One region of the Streptomyces sp. NPDC102402 genome, then DNA from elsewhere that is predicted to be linked to it. Evidence: riboswitches for the same ligand, from Rfam matches in the RefSeq annotation. Region 1 holds a riboswitch; each other region holds the start of a gene.
The links. Region 1 has a riboswitch for cobalamin ahead of ACIRJR_RS09085 (ribonucleoside-diphosphate reductase subunit alpha). Riboswitches for the same ligand answer to the same signal wherever they lie in the genome.
Positions count from the first base shown of each region.

Region 2: it holds a riboswitch for cobalamin, as region 1 does, so the genes downstream of both, metE (5-methyltetrahydropteroyltriglutamate--homocysteine S-methyltransferase) here and ACIRJR_RS09085 (ribonucleoside-diphosphate reductase subunit alpha) in region 1, are expected to answer to the same signal.
Region 3: it holds a riboswitch for cobalamin, as region 1 does, so the genes downstream of both, ACIRJR_RS15170 (ABC transporter substrate-binding protein) here and ACIRJR_RS09085 (ribonucleoside-diphosphate reductase subunit alpha) in region 1, are expected to answer to the same signal.

Region 1 is NZ_JBIWKR010000002.1:916,652-921,203, reverse strand. Features, by position in the region: gene mctP (monocarboxylate uptake permease MctP) at 1-834, shown strand, start outside; gene ACIRJR_RS09090 (GNAT family N-acetyltransferase) at 983-1,486, shown strand; cobalamin riboswitch at 1,526-1,662, shown strand; gene ACIRJR_RS09085 (ribonucleoside-diphosphate reductase subunit alpha) at 1,795-4,191, shown strand; gene ACIRJR_RS09080 (ribonucleotide-diphosphate reductase subunit beta) at 4,191-4,552, shown strand, end outside.
Region 2 is NZ_JBIWKR010000009.1:245,839-250,390, forward strand. Features, by position in the region: gene metE (5-methyltetrahydropteroyltriglutamate--homocysteine S-methyltransferase) at 1-1,994, opposite strand, end outside; cobalamin riboswitch at 2,157-2,373, opposite strand; gene ACIRJR_RS25665 (S1 RNA-binding domain-containing protein) at 2,689-3,273, opposite strand; partial or broken gene ACIRJR_RS25670 (isocitrate lyase) at 3,399-3,646, opposite strand; gene ACIRJR_RS25675 (alpha/beta fold hydrolase) at 3,690-4,526, opposite strand.
Region 3 is NZ_JBIWKR010000004.1:309,800-314,351, forward strand. Features, by position in the region: gene ACIRJR_RS15165 (FecCD family ABC transporter permease) at 1-638, opposite strand, end outside; gene ACIRJR_RS15170 (ABC transporter substrate-binding protein) at 674-1,747, opposite strand; cobalamin riboswitch at 1,778-1,965, opposite strand; gene ACIRJR_RS15175 (hypothetical protein) at 2,049-2,219, opposite strand; gene ACIRJR_RS15180 (acyl-CoA dehydrogenase) at 2,216-4,066, opposite strand; gene ACIRJR_RS15185 (carbohydrate kinase) at 4,112-4,552, opposite strand, start outside.

The DNA.
Region 1 (4,552 bases):
GCGCTCTTCATGTATCCCCACTCGATCACGGCGACGCTCTCCAGCCGCAGCCGTGAGGTGATCCGGCGCAACACCACGATCCTGCCGCTGTACTCGCTGATGCTCGGTCTGCTCGCCCTGCTCGGCTTCATGGCGATCGCCGCCGGGATCAAGGTCGACAACGGCCAGCTCGCGATTCCCCAGCTGTTCGAGAACATGTTCCCCGACTGGTTCGCCGGCGTGGCCTTCGCCGCGATCGGCATCGGCGCCCTCGTGCCCGCCGCGATCATGTCGATCGCCGCCGCGAACCTCTTCACCCGCAACATCTACAAGGACTTCATCAAGCCCGACGCCACCCCGGCCCAGGAGACCAAGGTCTCCAAGCTGGTCTCGCTGCTGGTGAAGGTCGGCGCGCTCGCCTTCGTCCTGACCATGGACAAGACGGTCGCGATCAACTTCCAGCTGCTGGGCGGCATCTGGATCCTCCAGACGATGCCGGCGCTGGTGGGCGGCCTGTTCACCCGGTGGTTCCACCGCTGGGCACTGATCGCGGGCTGGGCGGTCGGCATGATCTACGGCACGGTGGCCGCCTACGGCGTCGCCAGCCCGACCCAGAAGCACTTCGGCGGGTCCTCCAAGGAGATCCCGGGTATCGGCGAGATCGGCTACATCGGTCTCACCGCGTTCGTGCTGAACGTCGTCGTGGTGGTCGTGCTGACCTTCGTCCTCAACGCGGTGAAGGCCCCGGCAGGCATCGACGAGACGTCCCCGTCCGACTACACCGCGGACGTGGGCGACCCCGGCGTCCAGGAGAAGCTCCCGCCGGCCACGGTGGGCGCGCCGGGAGGTCACTGACCCACGGCGGCTCCCGAGCCCGAGGAGGCCCCGGCAGGGCGAACAGAACCCCTGCCGGGGCCTCTTCGCGCGACCGGCCCCCGACGGTCCCGGTGCCACGGCCGAATCGGGGGAGCGCCGGTCCGGCACTCTGCGGCACACTGCGCCCATGGACGTATCGATCAGACCGATCCGGGCCACGGAGCACCAGGAGCTGGGCGAGATCACCGCCCAGGCGTATCTCGGTGACGGGCTTCTCGACTTCGGCGCCGAAGATCCCTATCTGGAACAGCTCCGCGCCGTGGACCGCCGGGCGGCCGAGGCCGACGTGCTGGTCGCGGTGGGGGCCGACGGCGACGTGCTGGGCGGTGTCGCCTACGTCCCTCCCGGCAGTCCGTGGGCCGACATCGCCGGGGAGGGCGAGGCGGAGTTCCGGATGCTGGCCGTCTCACCGGCCGCCCGTGGACGGGGAGCGGGCGAGGCGCTCGTACGGGCCTGCGTCGACCGGGCGCGGGCCGCGGGAGGCCTCTCCGGGATCGTCCTGTCGACGCATCCGGCCATGCACGGCGCCCACCGGATCTACCGGCGCCTGGGCTTCGCGCGCTCCCCGGAACGGGACTGGAGCCCACTGCCCGGCCGCCCTCCACTCCTCACGTACCGTCTGGATCTCTGACCTTCGCGACACAAGATGTGGGGGCTTCTTCAATCAGCAGCCCCCACATGTATGCTCGACCTCGCTGTCGTCGCAGGGGAATCCGGTGCGAATCCGGAACTGTCCCGCAACGGTGTGATCGGTGCGCTTTTCCGCACCGCGGAGTCCGAGGACCTGTCGACAGCGCGTCCGGCTCGACCGAACCGGACGACGAGACGTCCGGGCTTCGCGGAGAGCCGGTGGACGCCGCGCACCGTGCTGCCCTCTCCGGGTGCCGTGTCCGGCTGCCCCGTATCCGCAGGCCCTGAGCCCAGCGAGGGATAGCCCCAGTGACCATCGCGCCAGCAGACCCGGTTTCAGCCGCGGAACTCGAAGGCCGCACGACCGACGCGCCCGGGACCGCACTCCTGCGGACCCTGACCGGTCTCACCGCCGATCTGCCCGACACCGACCCCGGACGGGTCGCCGCCGCCGCGCTGCGCGGCCGCAACGCGCGGTCGGACGAGGCAGAGCTGAGGTCGCTGGCCACCGAGGCCGCCGCCGGCCTGATCTCCGAGGACCCGGCCTACTCCCGGCTGGCGGCCCGGCTCCTGACTCTGGCCATCGCGGACGAGGCGGCAGGCCAGGGCGCCGTCTCCTTCTCCGCCTCGGTCGCCGTCGGACACCGCGAGGGCCTGATCGCCGACCGCACGGCCGAGTTCGTCACCCTGCACGCGGACGCGCTGGACGCCCTGGTCGACCAGGCGCTCGCCGACGGAGCGGACGACCGCTTCGGCTACTTCGGGCTGCGGACACTGCACAGCCGGTACCTGCTGCGTCACCCGCTCACCCGTGAGGTCGTCGAGACCCCGCAGCACTTCATGCTGCGTGTGGCCGCCGGGCTCGCCGAGGACACCTCCGAGCACGCCCTGGGCGAAGTCGCCGCGCTGTACGGCCTGATGAGCCGGCTCGACTACCTGCCGTCCTCCCCCACCCTGTTCAACTCCGGCACCCGGCACCCCCAGATGTCCTCCTGCTACCTGCTGGACTCGCCCAAGGACGAGCTGGACTCGATCTACGACCGCTACCACCAGGTGGCACGGCTCTCCAAGCACGCGGGCGGCATCGGTCTGTCGTACTCCCGCATCCGCGCCCGGGGTTCACTCATCCGGGGCACCAACGGGCACTCCAACGGCATCGTCCCGTTCCTGAAGACGCTGGACGCCTCGGTCGCCGCGGTCAACCAGGGCGGCCGGCGCAAGGGCGCGGCAGCCGTGTACCTGGAGACCTGGCACGCGGACATCGAGGAGTTCCTGGAGCTCCGCGACAACACCGGCGAGGACCAGCGGCGCACGCACAACCTCAACCTCGCGCACTGGATCCCGGACGAGTTCATGCGCCGCGTCGACGCGGACACCGAGTGGTCGCTGTTCTCTCCCGCCGCGGTCCCCGAGCTGGTCGACCTGTGGGGCGAGGAGTTCGACGCGGCCTACCGGGCGGCGGAGGCCAGGGGACTGGCCCGCAAGACCATGCCGGCGCGTGAGCTGTACGGCCGGATGATGCGGACGCTCGCGCAGACCGGGCAGGGCTGGATGACGTTCAAGGACGCCTCCAACCGAACGGCGAACCAGACCGCCGAGCCGGGCCGCGTGGTGCACTCCTCGAACCTGTGCACGGAGATCCTGGAGGTCACCGACGACGGCGAGACGGCCGTCTGCAACCTGGGTTCGGTCAACCTGGGCGCCTTCGTCGAAGGCGGCTCGATCGACTGGGAGCGGCTGGACGCCACCGTGCGCACCGCCGTGACCTTCCTGGACCGGGTCGTCGACATCAACTTCTACCCCACCGAGCAGGCCGGGCGCTCCAACGCCCGCTGGCGGCCGGTGGGCCTGGGCGCCATGGGCCTCCAGGACGTCTTCTTCCAGCTGCGCCTGCCCTTCGACTCCCCGGAGGCCCGCGCGCTCTCCACGAAGATCTCCGAGCGGATCATGCTCGCCGCCTACGAGGCGTCCTGCGGCCTCGCGGAGAGGTCCGGCCCGCTGCCCGCCTGGTCCGAGACCCGGGCCGCCCGTGGTGTGCTGCACCCCGACCACTACGACACCGAGCTGAACTGGCCGGAGCGCTGGGACGCCCTGCGCGCCAGGGTCGCGAAGAGCGGGATGCGCAACTCACTGCTGCTCGCCATCGCGCCGACGGCGACGATCGCCTCGATCGCCGGGGTGTACGAGTGCATCGAGCCGCAGGTCTCCAACCTCTTCAAGCGCGAGACGCTCAGCGGCGAGTTTCTCCAGGTCAACGGCTATCTCGTGGCGGAACTGAAGAGGCTCGGCGTCTGGGACGCCCGCACCCGTGAGGCACTGCGCGAGGCGAGCGGCTCCGTCCAGGGCTTCGCCTGGATCCCCGATGACGTGCGGGCGCTGTACCGCACGGCGTGGGAGATCCCGCAGCGCGGCCTGATCGACATGGCGGCGGCCCGTACGCCGTTCCTCGACCAGAGCCAGTCGCTCAACCTGTTCCTGGAGACGCCGACGATCGGCAAGCTCTCCTCGATGTACGCGTACGCCTGGAAGCAGGGGCTGAAGACGACGTACTACCTGCGTTCGCGCCCGGCGACCCGGATCGCCCGCGCGGCGTCGGGCAAGGCCGCCGCCTCCGCCCCCATTCCCGTACAGCAGGCTTCGGCGCCCGACGCGGACGCGATCGCCTGTTCCCTCGAAAACCCCGAGTCCTGCGAGGCCTGCCAGTGATGAGCTCCGACAACGCCAAGAACCTGCTCGACCCGGGCTTCGAACTGACCCTGCGCCCCATGCGCTACCCGGACTTCTACGAGCGCTACCGGGACGCGATCAAGAACACCTGGACGGTGGAGGAGGTCGATCTCCACTCCGACGTCGCCGACCTCGCCAAGCTCTCCCCCGGTGAGCAGCACATGATCGGCCGGCTGGTCGCCTTCTTCGCCACGGGCGACTCGATCGTCTCCAACAACCTGGTGCTGACGCTCTACAAGCACATCAACTCGCCCGAGGCGCGGCTGTACCTGTCGCGTCAGCTGTTCGAGGAGGCCGTGCACGTCCAGTTCTATCTGACGCTGCTCGACACCTATCTGCC
Region 2 (4,552 bases), on a different contig from region 1:
ATGTCGCCGAACTCGGCGTAGCACATGTGGGTGTGGACCTGGGTGTCCGGCCGTACGCCGCTGGTGGTGAGCCGGAACGACTCGGTCGCCCAGGCCAGGTAGGCGGCGTGGTCGGCCGCACGCAGGGGCAGGGTCTCGCGCAGAGCGGGCTCGTCGACCTGGATGACCGAGGTGCCCGCGTGTTCCAGGTCGTTCACTTCGTCGCGCAGTGCGAGTGCGACCTGGCGGGCGGTGTCGCCCAGAGGTTGGTCGTCGCGGACGAAGGACCAGGCGAGCATGGTGACCGGGCCGGTGAGCATGCCCTTGACGGGCCGGCCGGTGAGCGACTGGGCGTACGTCGTCCAGCGCACCGTCATCGGTTCGGGGCGGGAGACGTCGCCGGCCAGGACCGGCGGGCGGACGTAGCGGGTGCCGTAGGACTGGACCCAGCCGTGCTGCGTGGCGAGGTACCCCGTCAGCTGCTCCGCGAAGTACTGCACCATGTCGTTGCGCTCGGGTTCACCGTGGACCAGGACGTCCAGGCCGGTCTTCTCCTGGAAGGCGATGACGTCACCGATCTCGGCCTTGATGCGGTCCTCGTATCCGGCGGTGTCGATGCGTCCGGTCCGCAGGTCCGCGCGGGCGGTGCGCAGTTCGGCGGTCTGCGGGAACGAGCCGATGGTGGTCGTCGGCAGCAGGGGGAGGCCGAGGTGTGCGCGCTGGGCGGCGGCCCGCTCGCCGTAGGGCTGGGAGCGGCGGCCGTCGGTGTCGGTGATCGCGGAGGCCCTGGCCCGTACTGCCGGATCGCGGGTGACAGGAGAGTCGGAGCGGGAGGCGAGGTCGGCGCGGTTGGCGGCGATCTCGGCGGTCACCGCGCCGGTGCCCTGGGACAGCCCCTTGGCCAGGGTGACGATCTCGGCGGTCTTCTGCCGGGCGAAGGCGAGCCAGCGCAGGATCTGCGGGTCGATGTCCTTCTCCGGCGCGGTGTCCAGGGGGACGTGCAGCAGGGAGCAGGACGCGGCTACATCGACCCGGTCGGCGAGGCCGAGGAGCGTGGCGAGGGTGGCCAGGGACTTCTCGTAGTCGTTGATCCAGATGTTGCGTCCGTTGACGACACCGGCGACGAGCCTCTTTCCCGGGAGCCCGCCGACGGCGGCGAGGTCCCGGAGGTTGGCTGCGGCCGCGCCGGTGAAGTCCAGCGCCAGGCCCTCGACCGGGGCCTTCGCCAGAACAGGGAGAGCCTCGCCGAGCCGGTCGAAGTAGGACGCGACGAGCAGCTTGGGGCGGTCGGTGAGGGCGCCGAGGTCCCGGTAGGTGCGTGCGGCGGCGTTCAGCTCGGCGGATGTGCGGTCCTGGACCAGAGCGGGCTCGTCGAGCTGCACCCACTCGGCACCGGCGGCGCGGACATCGGCGAGCACCTCCTCGTACACCGGCAGGAGGCGGTCCAGAAGGGTGAGCGGTTCGAAGTCGGCCGGTGCTCCGGGTGCGGGCTTGGCGAGCAGAAGGTAGGTGACAGGGCCGATGAGCACGGGCCGGGCGGTGTGTCCGAGCGTGAGGGCTTCCTTGAGCTCGGAGACCTGCTTGGAGGAGTCCGCGGTGAAGACGGTGTCCGGGCCGAGCTCGGGCACGAGGTAGTGGTAGTTGGTGTCGAACCACTTGGTCATCTCCAGCGGGGCGACGTCCTGGGTTCCGCGCGCCATCGCGAAGTAGCCGTCGAGAGAGTCGGCGTGGACGGCCTCGCGGTGCCGCTGCGGGACGGCGCCGACCATGACGCTGGTGTCCAGGACGTGGTCGTAGTAGGAGAAGTCTCCTGTGGGGAGCTCATGGATGCCGGCATCCGCCAGTTGCCGCCAGTTGGACCGGCGCAGTCCGGCTGCCGTCTCCTGGAGGGCGGCGGCGGTGATCCGGCCCTTCCAGTAGCCCTCGATGGCCTTCTTCAGTTCCCGGTTCGGGCCCTGGCGGGGGTAGCCGTACACGGTGGCTCGTGCCGCCGCGGCCGCGGGCTTCGCTGTCACGGAAATCTCCTTCGCGAGATGACTCCTTGAGATCCCGGAGACAGGACACGGACGCGAAGGGATGACGCACCGGACGGAACACGTGCACGCCCTCGGCGTGAGGTTCTGCCTGGTATGTACGCCGACCCGCCCACGAGGTCACCGGGATATCCGTACGCGAGTGGTCGCGTACGGGCAACGGGCAGGTCTTCGGACTCGCGGGCACATCTGCCGGGGCAGACTCCTACTGGCCGTCGCTTCCCGGATCCGTCCGGATCCAGTGCTCTTGACGGCGGTCGTTCCCACTCACCGCTGCGGGGCAGTCCCGGATTCCCACCGGGTTCCCTCTTGCGACGCGTCTGCCTGGCGGGCAGGGCGAACCAGCTGCACCGGCCACCATAGAGGGTCGAGCGCTCCTCGGACGTCGCCGTCCAGATCCCCGGGACGTGACGTGAGCCACCGGGGCCGTCCGGCGGGGAGCGCAAGCGGGGCGGGCAGCAGACCACCGTCCGCCGCCCGCCCTCCTCCACAGCACCGCCGAGCCTCTCGGCCCGGCAGCGACCCGGTGTTCCTCAGGCGTGGAACCCGCGACCGATCCCGCCACCTGCCACAACGCCCGTTGCCGACCGGAGGAGATGGCCGCGGCCGTGCCCACTCGGCATCTGTGAGATCGCCCCGCCCCATGCTCACCTCAACGATCCGGGCACGGAGGCCGTCACGTGGGCAGCACGCCCCCTGCGTACCGGCCGCTCTCCGGACTGGAGAGGAACACCCGGCGGCCTGGCAGATCGACTTCCCGGACGACGACGGCAATCTCATCTCCGACCTCGAAGCCCTCTGCCGGACCCGCCGCAGGGCGCCCGTCGATCTCTCTGGACGGGACCAGCCCCAAGATTCCGTCCTCGAGCTCGACGAAGATGCCGATGGGAACCACCTTCGCAACCGTCCCGCGGAATTCCTGGCCACCCACCGTGCGTTCGGCGAAATCCTGGAAGGGGTCGCGCTCCAGTGCCTTCAAGGACAGCCTGGCCTCGGCGTTGTAGGTGTCGAACCCAAGGAACTCGCAGGCGACACGCTGCCCCACCTGAACAACATCGGTGGGATGATCGAAGCGCCGCCAGGACAGTTCGGGGATACCGAGGAACCCGACACCGGGCAGGGTGGGATGATCAGGCCCGTCGTCCAGGGCCACGAAGACCCCGAACCGTTCGACCGCCGCGACGGTGCCGGACAGGATGTCGCCGCAGTGCAGGGACTCCAGGAACGCCCAGAGTTCCGGGCTCTCAGACTGCCGATCCATACCCGCAACCCTGGCACACGACGTCATGTGCCAGCCATGTCCGCAAGCTGAAGCGACCGCCGCGGTCACGCCGTTCGATCCGACGGACCGTGGAAGGCCGGCCGCAGCGATTCACACAGGCCCTGGTGGAACTGCTGTTCCTGGGTGGAGCCGGTCAGCGCGGTGGTGGAGGAGGCCGGGTTGACTGCCGTAGAGATCTGGCCGAAGCAGCCGGTGCCGACCTCACGCTGTGCTGCACCGCGCTGAAGCCGTACTCCTGTGCTGCGAACCCGTGCTCCTGGATGTCGACGTAGGCGGTCATGCCGTGCTCGGCGTAGCCGCGGGCCAGGTGGATCATGCCGTGGACGAGGGAGTGGGATCCGGCCTGGGCGATCAAGTTCCGGACGCCGTCGGAAGCCGGAGTACCGAGAACGGGTTCAGCCTTGGAAGAACCCGATGAGCTTCGGCGCGAGTTTCTTGGGCGCCATGACCACCGCTCCGTGATTGAGGCCCTGGAGCGTGTGATGGCCGGCGTCGGGCAGCACCTCCGTGACCGCCCGCGCGGCGCTCTGGAAGCCGTCCGGGCTCTTGGACCCGGTCATGACCAGGGTCGGTGCAGTCGCGGGCGACCACATCCCGGCGGTGAGGGGTCTGCCCTGCTGGGTGTCGCCCATGACCGCGATGTCGTAGGGCAGGGTAGGGGCCATCGCCTTGAGGTTCGACCACACTCCGGGCATCAGCCGCATCGATCCGACCATGAACGCGGGCATGCCCTGGGCCTTGGTCATGAAGACCTTGACCGCCTCGCCGCGCCGGTCCTCGGCGATCAGACCGTCGATGTGCCGTGCGAAGTCCCGCGGCGGTCCGAAGTCGCCGGGGGCGACGGCGAAGGGCGGCTCGTAGAGCGCGAGGCGCTTGATGTCCAGGCCGGCCGCGGCTGCGCGCAGAGCGAGTACCGCACCGGACGAACTGCCGAACACCGAGGCAGAACCGCCCGCATGCTCGATCAGCGCCGCGATGTCGTCGATCTCGCGCCCCACCGTGTAGTCGGCGTTGTTGCCGCTCGCGCCCCGGCCGCGGCGGTCGTAGTTGACGACGGTGAAATGCGGGGCGAGGAGCCGGGCGAGTTTCCTGGTGTCGGAGCGGTCGGCCAGAGCCGAGGACACCAGGATCACCGCAGGCCCGCTGCCGGACTGCTCGAACGCGATGGGGGTGCCGTCACTCGAGACAACCGCGGACTTCACGGTGGCCGCCGGCCCGCTGGTTGCTGACATGCTCTTCTCTCCGCTTCGCGTGGAGG
Region 3 (4,552 bases), on a different contig from region 1:
CACATCCACACGTCGCTCCAGCCGGCCCCGCTCAGCGAGCCGAGGAGCCAGAAGAGCACGCCGCGGGTCTGCTCGGCGTCGGCGGCGGTCATCACGACGAAGGAGGTGAGCGCGGAGAAGAGCTGCATGGCGGCGACCCCGGAGAGGACGACCCGGTCGGTCGATCCGCCGAGTGTGTGGCTGAGCAGCAGGACGAGGGCGAACGAGCACAGCGCCCCGGCGAAGGCGCCGGCCGAGACCGACACCGCTCCCCCGCCGACGCCCAGGACGACGACCACGACCGCCCCGGTCGACGCCCCCGAGGAGACGCCGAGGACGAAGGGGTCGGCCAGCGGGTTGCGCAGCAGCGACTGCATCACCGTGCCGCACACCGCGAGTCCGGCCCCGCACACCGCGGCGAGCAGCGTGCGGGGCATGCGCAGGTTCCAGATGATGCCGTCCCGGATCGGGCTCAGCCGTGTCCCGCCGACGCCCAGGTGCGAGGCCACCGCTGACCAGACGTCCGGCACCGAGATGCGGGCGGGCCCGATCGTGACGGCGACCGCGACGGACAGGAGCAACAGGGCGGCCCCGGCGCTCCACAGGAGACCGCCTCCCAGGAACCGGGCCCCGCCGGCCGGCCGGACCGCGTGCGGCATCTCCGTGCCCGTGTCCGGGGCGTGCTCGGTCTTCGTCACCCCGCGAGTCCGAACGATCGCAGCCCCGCCGCGACGCGCTCCACGCCCTCCACGGTCCGGACGGTCGGGTTCATCGCCTGACCGCTGAGCAGGACGTACCTCTTGTGCCGGACGGCGTCCATGTTCCTCGTGGCGGGGTTGGACTCCAGGAACTCGATCTTCTTCTCGGCGCTCTCGGCCGTCTGCGACCTGCGGGTCAGGTCTCCGATGACCAGGACGTCGGGGTCGCGGTCGGCGACGGTCTCCCAGTTGATCTGTGGCCATTCCTCGCGCGTGTCGTCGAAGACGTTCTTCGCGCCGACCTCCCCGGTGATGATGCCGGGTGCCCCGCAGCAGCCCGCCATGTAGGGAGCCTCGGAGTTGGCGAACCAGTAGAGGAGGGTGGCGTCCGATGCGTCGATGCCCTCGGTCGCCCTGTCGACGCGGTCCCGGAGACTCGCGACCAGTTTCTCGCCGCGCTCCGGTACGCCGAACACCTTCGCCAGGTCGCGTACTTCGTCGTAGACGGGGCTCATGGTCAGAGGCTCGGTACGGGAGCCGTCGCTGCTGCCCGTGTTGTCCTTGCCCATGCAGTCCGAGGGCGCGAGGTACGTCGGCACGCCCAGCTCATCGAACCGGTCGCGGGACGCCACACCGCCCGTGCCGAGGGTGGATTCGAACGAGGCGCTGACGAAGTCGGGTTCCTCGGCGAGGACCTTCTCGGAGGAGGGCTGGTTCCCGGCGATGCGCGCCACCGCGGACTCGTCCTTCTCCAGGCCTTTCATCACCGGGTCGGTCCACGTCGCGGTGGCGGCGATCCGGTCGGCGAGGCCCAGGGAGAGCAGGATCTCCGTCGATCCCTGGTTGAGGGAGACGGCGCGACGCGGTGCCGCGTCGACGGTCACCGTCCGGCCGCAGTTCTCCAGCGTCACGGGGAAGCCTTCCGCGGAATCCTCCCGCGCGGCGCCGTCGGACGCGCCCCCGTCGGGGCCGCAGGCGGCCAGAAGGACAAGTCCCGTGATGAGCAGGGCTGTTCGGCGTACGGCACTGGCTATGGGCAGCACAGGGTCCCTCGGCGTCTCTGGGCTCATGCGCGGAGCCCGCTACGGAGTTCCGCTCCCCTTCCGGGAGCGGGTGCCAGCAGGTCTTCGGACTCGGGTTCGTCCGGACGGAGCGCCTTCCCGGTGCACCCGTGGGTGTCCCAGTGGCCGTGGCCCCGCCCGTCCCCCTCACCGCTGCGCGTCAGCTCCGGATTCGCACCGGATTCCCTGACTCCACGTGGAGTGTGACTGGCGTCTGCAAGCTATCACGCGTCGCGGCGACGGCTTCGGGAGCCGTCGCCGCGAGGACGGGACCGCCTCGGCCCCTCCGTGCCGGCCGCCCGTCAGGCGGTCAGCGCTCGGGGTGAACCGATTCGCCGCCGTCGACCGGCGGCCTCCCGCTCCGGCGGGCGAGGACGGATGTCGTGCCCCAGTAGGCCAGCAGGACCGCGCGCAGGCCCAGGATCTCCAGGCGCTCCGTCAGACGGCCGCACGCCGTCGGCGCCCTGCGTGCCGGGCTCATCGGGCGCCCGCCGGGGAGGCGTTCCAGGGGCCGGCGGGATCGTCGTACGCGTCCGCGTAGCCCGGTCCGGCGATCGGCCAGTCGGCGAGCAGTTCCTCGGGAAGGGCGAAGGAGTCCGCGAGATCCCGGGCGTGGGTGGCGACGGCCCCGATCAGCTCCTCCCTGCTCTCCGCCAGCGCGTCGACCTGATCGCTCCTCAGAAAACCCGCGGCCAGCAGATCGCCGCTGTTGCGGGCCACCCACTCGACGGCGAACAGCCGCTCCAGCTCGCCCAGCCGCTCTCTGGCTGCCCCCTCGGGCAGCGCGGCGCGGGCGTCGGCGTACGCCTCGGCCGCCTGCCGGTAGGCGTACGCCTCCACCCCGCGCAGAGCGGGGCCCGAGGCCGCGTTCCAGCGTCCGAGGGTGTCGGCGGCGGAGGTCCGCTGCGCGCGCTCCCTGGCACGGGCGAACCAGATGTCCTGGACCCCGGCGAGGAGCCGCCCCAGGAAGCGGGGGTCGGCCAGGTCACCGGGGTGCGGGTCCAGGTCCGGGCCGTCCTCGGCGCAGGGGCCGGCGGCGAAGAGCATGTCGGCCGCCGCCTTCGCGTACAGGGCGATGTTGTCGCCCTCCGCGGTGATGGCCCCTTCCACGCCCGTGACGAGTTCGGTCATGCCGTTGTTCTCCAGCAGCGCCTGCGCGCCGCAGCGTTCACGGCTCTCGACGATCACCTCGCGGGCGCGCCACGTGATCCACGCCTTGGCCACGTCGACGAGTCGCGCCGCGTCCGGCCGCCCCTCCTCGTCCGTACCGGCCTCCCATCGCTCCTGTGCCCTGCGGTACAGCAGGCTCATGGCGAAGACCATGGCCATGGCGGAGGCGAGGGGCCCGTGGTGGGTGCGGTGGGCGTTGACCGGCACCGGCGGGGCACCACGGGTCCCGGAGATCAGCCGGTGACCGCCGTAGCGCACGGCGACCGCCAGAGTGGCACGGGCCGAACCGGCCGCACAGGCGCTCATGGAGATGCGTCCGGGGGTGACCCGGCTGATCGAGGTCAGGAAACGCCGCCGCCTGTCCCCCGGCCCGGTACGGAACTCCCCCTGGTCCTCGCCCGGCTCACCGGATCCCAGCAGGGCGTCACGCCCGACGAACAGCCGGTCGAACGAGGTCAGGCAGTGGTCCACGGGGCTGCCCATCCGGGCCGGGAGCTGCCGAACCCTGACGCCGGGAAGGGGCCGTACGTCATCGGTGAGCGGCACCAGGAAGAGGCGGACGCCGTGGTCGCCGCCGTCGGCGACGAGGCGCGCGGCGACCAGTCCGGACTTGGCCCCGCCCGCCGGGCCGGTGTTGGGCATGAACTTCTGGGCGCCCGCGTTCGGGGTGTGCAGGACGAAGCCGTCCCGTTCACGGTCGTACGTCGCGGTGGTCTCCATGGCCGCCGCGTTGTTGCCGTGCGCCACCTCCGTACAGAGGAAGGTGCCGATGCGCCGCATGGCCAGATAGTCCGACAGGTCGCGGCGGCCGACGCAGTCGTGGTCGAGGAGGCTTCCGAGGAAGAGGTTGTAGTGGATGCCCGCCACGGTGGTCAGCGCGGGGTCCACCGGGCCGAGCCACGCGTGCAGGGCGTCGAGCGCGCGGGGGTCGGAGGCGAGGCGGGCCCCGCTGTCGAGGGAGCGGTTGAGGATCCGCAACCGCTCGTAGGCCAGTTCCAGTCGCTCGTCGGCCGTTCCGCCGGCCGGGCGGCGGAACGGTTCTGTACTGATCAGCCGCTGCCAGAACCCGTGTTCGCGGCGGAATTCCGGACCGAGGAGGACGCCGGTCAGCTGTTCGGCGGTGGACGGTGGGGCGGTGTCGGCAAGGGTCACGGTCATAACGAAATCAACGACCGTGGTGCGGGCGAGGACACCCTGGACGCCCTACCGCTCCGGGACCGGAACGCCGGTCAGAGCGGCCGTCAGCTCCTCCCCGTCGGGAGGCGTCGCACCGGCCCTCGCGACGGTCACGGCGGCCGATGCCACGGCGTGGCGCAGTACGTCCCCCAGCGTGACGGTGTCCAGGCGGCGCAGCCGCGCGCGGGCCCGCGCCCCGAGCAGGCCGTGCGCGGCCAGGGAGTGCAGGGCACCGGACATGAAGGCGTCGCCCGCTCCCACCGTGTCCACGACCTCGACGGGCGGTGCGCCGATGCGCACCGTCGCACCCGGCAGCAGGGCGAGCGCGCCTCCGGCTCCCCGGGTCAGCAGGACGGCCGCCGGACCGGAGCGCAGCCACCGCTCGGCGGCCTTCTCCGGTTCGTCGTCCGGGTACAGCCACCGCAGGTCCTCGTCGCTGGCCTTGACGACATCGCTGAGCGCGACGCA